3 regions of the Cellulomonas sp. P1_C4 genome follow, and region 1 is predicted to be linked to each of the others. Evidence: predicted binding sites of a transcription regulator. Region 1 holds the regulator's gene; each other region holds the start of a gene.
The links. The regulator HrcA, encoded in region 1, represses chaperone genes, less so after heat shock. The targets are predictions, from matches to a motif close to TTNGCACTCGNNNNNNNCGAGTGCNAA.
Positions count from the first base shown of each region.

Region 1 (2,255 bases):
GCTCCTCGACGCGACCCAGGAGGCTCGGCTCGAGGTCGGCGTAGCTGCGCACGGAGCGCAGGATCCGCTGCCAGGCGCGGGCGACGTCGGCCTGCTCGTCGGCGGGCCAGCCGAGCTCGCGCAGGATGCCGTGCTTCCACTCCGTGCCGCGTTCGATGACGGGCCATGCCGACAGCCCGAGGCGCTCGGGGCGGACGGCCTGCCACACGTCGACGTACGGGTGGCCGAGGACGAGCACCGAGCCGGCGGGCGCCCCGCGCACGGCGTCGGCGGCGATCCGGCTCTCCTTGGAGCCGGCGACGAGGTGGTCGACGAGGACGCCCACGCGACGTCCCGGGCCCGGGGAGAAGTCGCGCAGGGCGTCGGCGAGGTTGTCGACGCCGTCGAGCAGCTCGACCACGACGCCCTCGAGGCGCAGGTCGTCGCCCCAGACCTTCTCCACCAGCTCGGCGTCGTGCTTGCCCTCGACCCAGATCCGGCTGCCGCGGGCGACGCGGGCGCGGGCGTCGTGCACCGCGACCGAGCCCGAGGCGGTGCGGGTGGGCCGCGCGGGTGCGGGGGTGCGGACCGGGGCCGTCAGGGCCACCGGCTCGCCGTCGAGCCAGAAGCCCCGGCCCAGGGGGAAGGTGCGGGTGCGGCCGCGCCGGTCCTCGAGCACGACCACGTGCTGGCCGCCCGACTTCTCGACCCGGACCACGGCGCCGACCCACCCCGTGGTGACCTCCTCGACGACCAGGCCGGTCTCGGCGGGCTGCGGGCGGCTGGTGCGGGCGGGCCGGTGGTGCGTCGAGGCGGAGCCCCCGAGCACGTCCGAGCCGTAGCGGTCGTCGTTCACCCGGGCAGCCTAGGGGGGCGCGCGAGCGGTGCGGTCGAGGCGCGCAGCGGCCGCCCCGTGGGTGTCGGCTCCGCGGCGTAGCATTGGCACTCCTGTGCGCGGAGTGCTACCCGCTGGGACGATGGCGGCGCGACGACGAAGGAGGCGACATGAGCGAGGACCGACGGCTGGACGTGCTGCGGGCGATCGTCGAGGACTACGTCGCCACCAAGGAGCCCGTGGGCTCGCGCGCGCTGGTGGAGCGGCACTCGCTCGGCGTCTCGCCGGCCACGATCCGCAATGACATGGCCGCGCTCGAGGAGGGCGGCTACATCGCCCAGCCGCACACGTCGGCGGGGCGCGTGCCGACGGACAAGGGCTACCGGCTCTTCGTCGACCGCCTCTCGACCGTCAAGCCGCTGTCCAGCCCCGAGCGGCGCGCCATCGGCGCGTTCCTCGAGAGCGCACAGGACCTGGACGACGTCGTGGACCGGGCCGTGCGCCTCATCGCGCAGCTGACGCAGCAGGTCGCCGTCGTGCAGTACCCGTCGCTGCGGCGGTCGGCGCTGCGGCACGTCGAGCTCGTGCCCGTCGGGGCGCGCCACCTGCTGGTCGTGCTCATCACGGACACGGGACGGGTCGAGCAGCGCACGCTGGAGCTCGCGTCCGACCTCGACGAGTCCGTCGTCGCGCGCCTGCGGTCACGCCTGAACATCAGCGCGGCCGGCCGACGCCTGTCCGAGCTCCCGGTGGCGCTCGGCGAGCTCACGGACGCGTTCGTGCCCGGCGACCAGGCGCTCGTCGAGGCCGTCATCGCGGTGGTCGAGGAGACCCTGGCGCAGGAGAGCGAAGAGCGCGTCGTGCTCGCCGGCACAGCGAACCTCGCCCGCGTCGGCGGGACCGACGTGCGGTCGATCGGCCCGGTCCTCGAGGCGCTGGAGGAGCAGGTCGTGCTGCTGCGGCTGCTCTCCGAGATGGCCGAGGACTCTGCGACGGTGTCCGTGCGCATCGGCCGGGAGAACCAGCACGACGGGTTGTTCGAGACGAGCTTCGTGACCACCGGCTACGGCGACGAGGGCGGTGGCTCGGTGGCGCGCGTCGGCTCGATCGGCCCGCTGCGGATGGACTACCCCGGGACCATGTCGGCGGTCCGCGCCGTGGCTCGCTACCTGACGCGCATCCTCGCGCAATGACCGGCCCTGTTACCTGCCACAAGACCTCCCCGAAGACCTGCACGCACCTGTCCACGACAGCTGGAAGTGAGCACCCCCTCTCGTGACCGACTACTACGAGGTCCTTGGCGTCCCGCGTGACGCCAGCCCCGAGCAGATCAAGAAGGCGTACCGCAAGCTCGCTCGCGAGCACCACCCCGATGTCGCGGGCGCGGACGCCGGCTCCGAGGACACGTTCAAGGACGTGTCGCGCGCGTACGACGTGCTGG
Region 1 covers NZ_JBFUAI010000003.1:21,767-24,021, forward strand. Annotated here, with positions in the region: gene AC1DYZ_RS02805 (DUF3097 domain-containing protein) at 1-835, opposite strand, end outside; gene hrcA (heat-inducible transcriptional repressor HrcA) at 985-2,007, shown strand; gene dnaJ (molecular chaperone DnaJ) at 2,090-2,255, shown strand, end outside.

Region 2 (2,255 bases), on a different contig from region 1:
GGTGCGGAGCCGCTTCAGGCCGAACGGCAGCACGTCGAGCACCCGGTAGGCCGTCGCGGACGGCAGAGGCACGAGGGCGTCCGACGTCACGTAGGCGATGGAGGAGTCGACGAGCCGGCCGCGCACCTGCGCCGCGACCTCGCCGACCAGCCCCGCGCGGATCACCGCGCCGTCCGGCTCGTAGAGGTATCCGCCCACCGGCCCGGTCGGCGGCCGCTCCTCGGAGGTCTGCTCCACCACGTGCGCCTCGCCGTCGCGCAGCACGAGGGCCGAGCGGCCGGGTCCCTCGGGGGCGAGCGGCCCGAACCAGAGGCCGACCTCGACCACGTCGCCGTCCGTCGAGACCCACTGCGCGTGGGCGTCGTGCGGCAGCGCCGTGTGGGGGATGCCCGGGCCGAGCTTGAGACCGAGCGCCGGGATCGTCTCGCGGACCGCGAGGACCGCGTCGAGCGACGGCTCGTAGGCGGCCGGGTCGAACACGCGGCTGCCCGAGGAGGTCCGGCGGGCGGGGTCGGCGTAGACCCCGTCGACGCCCTCCGCCACGAGGTCCAGCGCGAGCCCGTCGCCGTGCCGCACCACGGCGTCGGGGAAGTGCCGCAAGTTCACGGTGGCGATCGCGGCGGTGGCCTCGTCGAGGTCGGTGGCCAGCACGCGCAGGCCGATCCCCGCGAAGGCCATGGCGTCGGCGCCGATCCCGCTGGTGAGGTCCGCGACCAGGGTGCTGCCGGCGTCGCGGAAGCGGCGGGCGTGGTGGGCTGCGACCGTGAGGCGGGTGGCCTGCTCGAGTCCCGCGGCGGTGAACAGCATCCCGTCGGCGAACGTGCCGAACTTGGCGACGGCCTTCGCGCGCAGGCGGGACTGCGTGAGGGCCGCGGCGACGAGCGCGGGGTCGATGCCCTCGTCGCGCAGGCGCTCGGACAGGGCCATCGTGCGGGACTCGTCGTACGGCGGCAGCGCCGACAGCAACGCCCAGCCCGCGGGGCTGAGCAGCTGGGTGATGCCGTCGCGGTCCATGCCGCGATCCTCGCACGCAGCGGCCCGCCGAGGGGCAGTTCAGCGGCGGATCTGCACGGCTCGCTGGCACTCGCCTTGACCGAGTGCTAACCGGTTCCTAGAGTGATGGCTGGCACTCTCCCGGTGAGTGTGCCAGCTGCGCTCCAGGCCACGGCACCCGCGACGACGTGGCCTGACAGCGCGCACGAACCTCAGAGAACTACTCACATGCGAAGGGGAGGTCCGCTGTGTCGGTCTCCATCAAGCCCCTCGAGGACCGGATCGTCGTCAAGACGCTCGAGGCAGAGACGACGACCGCTTCCGGTCTCGTCATCCCGGACAGCGCCAAGGAGAAGCCCCAGGAGGGCGAGGTCCTGGCGGTCGGTCCCGGCCGTGTCGACGACAACGGTGTCCGGATCCCGCTCGACGTCGCCGTCGGCGACAAGGTCATCTACTCGAAGTACGGCGGCACCGAGGTCAAGTACTCGGGCGAGGAGTTCCTCATCCTCTCGGCCCGCGACATCCTCGCGATCGTCGTCAAGTGATCTGAGGGGCGCTCGCGCCCCGCACGAGACGGACCCTCACGGCACTGCCGTGGGGGTCTTTCTCGTCTCAGGCCTCGGCGCACCCGAGGGGGTCGGCGCTCGTCACGGTGTCGGGGCACACCTGGTGGGTCCATGCCGGCCCGTCCCCACCGAAGACGTCCTGGCTGCTGTCGGTGAACACCTCGACGCCGTCGATGCCAGGCCCGACCCGGTAGTAGGTGGTGATCGGGTCGCCCTCGGTCGTCGGGAACGTCACGACGAGCTCGGCTCCGGTTCCCGGGTCGGCCTCGTCGAGGCACTGCCACGCGTCGGCGGGCACGGTCTCACCCTGCGGGATCTCGAGCTCGCCGCAGGACGGCAGGGCCGCGCGGCTGGCAAAGCTCTCGGGTGGGACGTCCGCGCCCGTGCCGCATCCGGCCAGGACCACGGCGCTCGCGGCCAGCGCGGCGAGCCGTCGTGCGCGCACCGAGTCCTCCGCTCCGAGTCGTCACCCCGAGTGTCGCGTACCGAGGGGCGGTCGAGGAGGCGGTTCACCCGTGCGTGTTCGTCGGCGCACGAAAAGAGCCCTCCCCTCTCGTCGTGCCGAGAGGGGAGGGCTCTGCTCGTTGGTGCGGGGGTGTGTCAGCCGACCCGGCTGGCGCGGCCGCGCTGCGCGAGGATCGCGGCGCGCTCGTCCTCGGACAGGCCGCCCCACACGCCGTACGGCTCGCGCACGGC
Region 2 covers NZ_JBFUAI010000004.1:7,607-9,861, forward strand. Annotated here, with positions in the region: gene AC1DYZ_RS03810 (class I SAM-dependent methyltransferase) at 1-1,014, opposite strand, end outside; gene groES (co-chaperone GroES) at 1,242-1,538, shown strand; gene AC1DYZ_RS03820 (hypothetical protein) at 1,606-2,004, opposite strand; gene AC1DYZ_RS03825 (WhiB family transcriptional regulator) at 2,160-2,255, opposite strand, start outside.
Region 2: the regulator HrcA is predicted to act here: its motif matches at 1,078-1,104, upstream of groES (co-chaperone GroES).

Region 3 (2,255 bases), on a different contig from region 1:
TCGTCGGCACGGTGCGGCCCGATCCGCAGGACCTGACCGAGGACCAGCTGGCCACCTGGTCTGCGACGCGCGTCCAGGGCCGGCCGAACGGCCACGTGCACGGCGCGAACCTGGGTGTGCGCGCCGACGCCTATGTGCGTGCCGGCGGATTCCCGCACCGCCCCGAGCACGAAGACGTCGACCTGGTCAGGCTGCTCGCCCAGGACCGGCGACATGTCGTCGTGGCGTCCGACGAGGCCGACGTCCTGACATCGGGCCGTCGGTACGGACGGACCCCGAGCGGCTATGCGGGCTACTTGAGAGCCGCGTTGGGCTGAGATGCGGTGCCGCCGCGACCGACGCACCATGAGTGCCGCGGTGGAGAATCGGCCGCAGGATCCGCTTCGACTACGGAACCCTGTTCTCCAAGGGCAGCACATGGGCACGGGTCAGGCACCGGTCATGCGCTACAACCGGCAACTTCGCGACTTGGTCGTGGCGGGTCGAGCGCGGCCGTCGTTCATCGTGTCCCACGAGCTCGGCCTCGACGAGGCACCTGACGCATAACCCCGTCGAGAGAGCGGGGCGGTGAGCGGGTTTGGCTCGCCCGCACAGGGCGTCCCTCTCCCGGCGGAGGCTCTCGCTGGTTCCCCTCACCGCCCCGCTATCGCGTCAGGACTGGACGGTCTCTCCCGAGGTGATCTGTGTGGTGTCTGCCCCGTGCTGGACCTCGATCCGCCGCGGCTTGGCGTCCTCGGACACGGGGATCGTCAGGGTGAGCACGCCGTCGGCATAGGTGGCCGAGATCGCGTCGAGGGCCAGCCCTCGGCCGACCGTGAGCTGGCGTGCGTAGGTCCCGACCGGGCGCTCCTTGGCCAGCCACTGGACGTCCTGCTCGGTGCTGGCGGTCCGCTGGGCGCGGATGGTCAGCGTCTGGTCTTCCACGTTCACGTCGATCGTCCCCGGGTCGGCACCCGGAAGGTCGACGTGCAGGACGTAATGATCGCCGGACCGGAACAGATCCATCGGCATCGTCGCTGCCGCGCGCTCGGCGGACACCATCTGCCCGAAGAGCCGGTCGAACTCCTGGAAGGGGTCGAATCGCGTAGCCACAGCCCTCACCTCCTCGTCGTCGAGGCGCCGGACCGCCCGGGCCTCGGAGCTCGTCCAGCGCCTCGTCGCTGGACTGGCTACAGCACAAAGAATTAGCACTCGGACGCCGCGAGTGCCAGTCATCTCTGTTCGCCAGAGGCGAACCGGGACCCGCCGTGACCCAGAAGCCGATTCGTCGTGGCGGTCAGTCAACGACAACCGGCTCACGGCGGTCCGTGCGTCGCGGGTTGCACGCCGATCCGGACTCGCTGATGGTGGATACCCCGGTACGCAGCGGCGTTACCTCGACACAAAAGGGCGAGTATGCGGTCAGTCCCCCGGTGGCTTCGCGACCTCGTGGTGCTCTGGCGCTCACAGAGCGTCCGCGCTCTTCGCTGGCGCTCCGCACCGCGACCGGAGGCGCGGCACCGGACATCGAGCCCGTGACCTCCGTGCGGCTCGGCGTCCCTGGCCCGACCGGCCGCGGTCAACGGAGCAACGACCGCACCCAGACCGCCACACCCTCGATCGCCCGCAGCCCTCGCGACGCCACCGTGGGTCCGGCCGCACGCCGTTCGAGCAGCGCAGCCAGCCGACGGGCGACCGATGCCACGATGGGAAGGAGGATCACGACGACGAGGAGGAGGCGGATCCTCCCGAACAGGAATGCCCACACGGTGGTCTCCCGGCGCCGGGGCGCGCACGGACGCCCGGTTCGGCGCCCGCTGCACGACGCCGTGGTCCATGGTGAGCGCCCGCACGCTTCGACGCACCTCAGGACGAAGAAGCGGTCAGGCAGAGTTCAGCGGGCCGTCGCGCACCGGTGGGTCCGCCGGGTCCGCGGGCGCCACCGGCACGTCCTCTCGCGGCGACGAGTCATCGTGGTCGCCGGGCCCGTCCGGCCCGCCCACGATCGGGCTGCTCACGCCTGGATGATCGGGCCGTGGGCGTCGGGGTTGCCCGGGTCCTCGATGGCAGGCGGCGAGTCCGCCGGCTGCTTGTCCGGAAGACCGTCCAGCTCGTCAGGCAGGTCCGGCGTGTCGTCGTTGTCGGGAACCGGGATGCTCATCACTGACCTCCTCGTGCAGATCTGGCCACAGTAGGCACGCCCGGTCCTCCACCGCGCGCCGGGCCGCGGCCCCACGGCCGGACCGGATGCGTCATCGGGCCGTCTGGACAACAGT
Region 3 covers NZ_JBFUAI010000006.1:65,257-67,511, forward strand. Annotated here, with positions in the region: gene AC1DYZ_RS05950 (glycosyltransferase family 2 protein) at 1-317, shown strand, start outside; gene AC1DYZ_RS05955 (Hsp20/alpha crystallin family protein) at 652-1,092, opposite strand; gene AC1DYZ_RS05960 (hypothetical protein) at 1,559-1,747, opposite strand; gene AC1DYZ_RS05965 (hypothetical protein) at 1,863-1,997, opposite strand; gene AC1DYZ_RS05970 (hypothetical protein) at 1,994-2,140, opposite strand.
Region 3: the regulator HrcA is predicted to act here: its motif matches at 1,185-1,211, upstream of AC1DYZ_RS05955 (Hsp20/alpha crystallin family protein).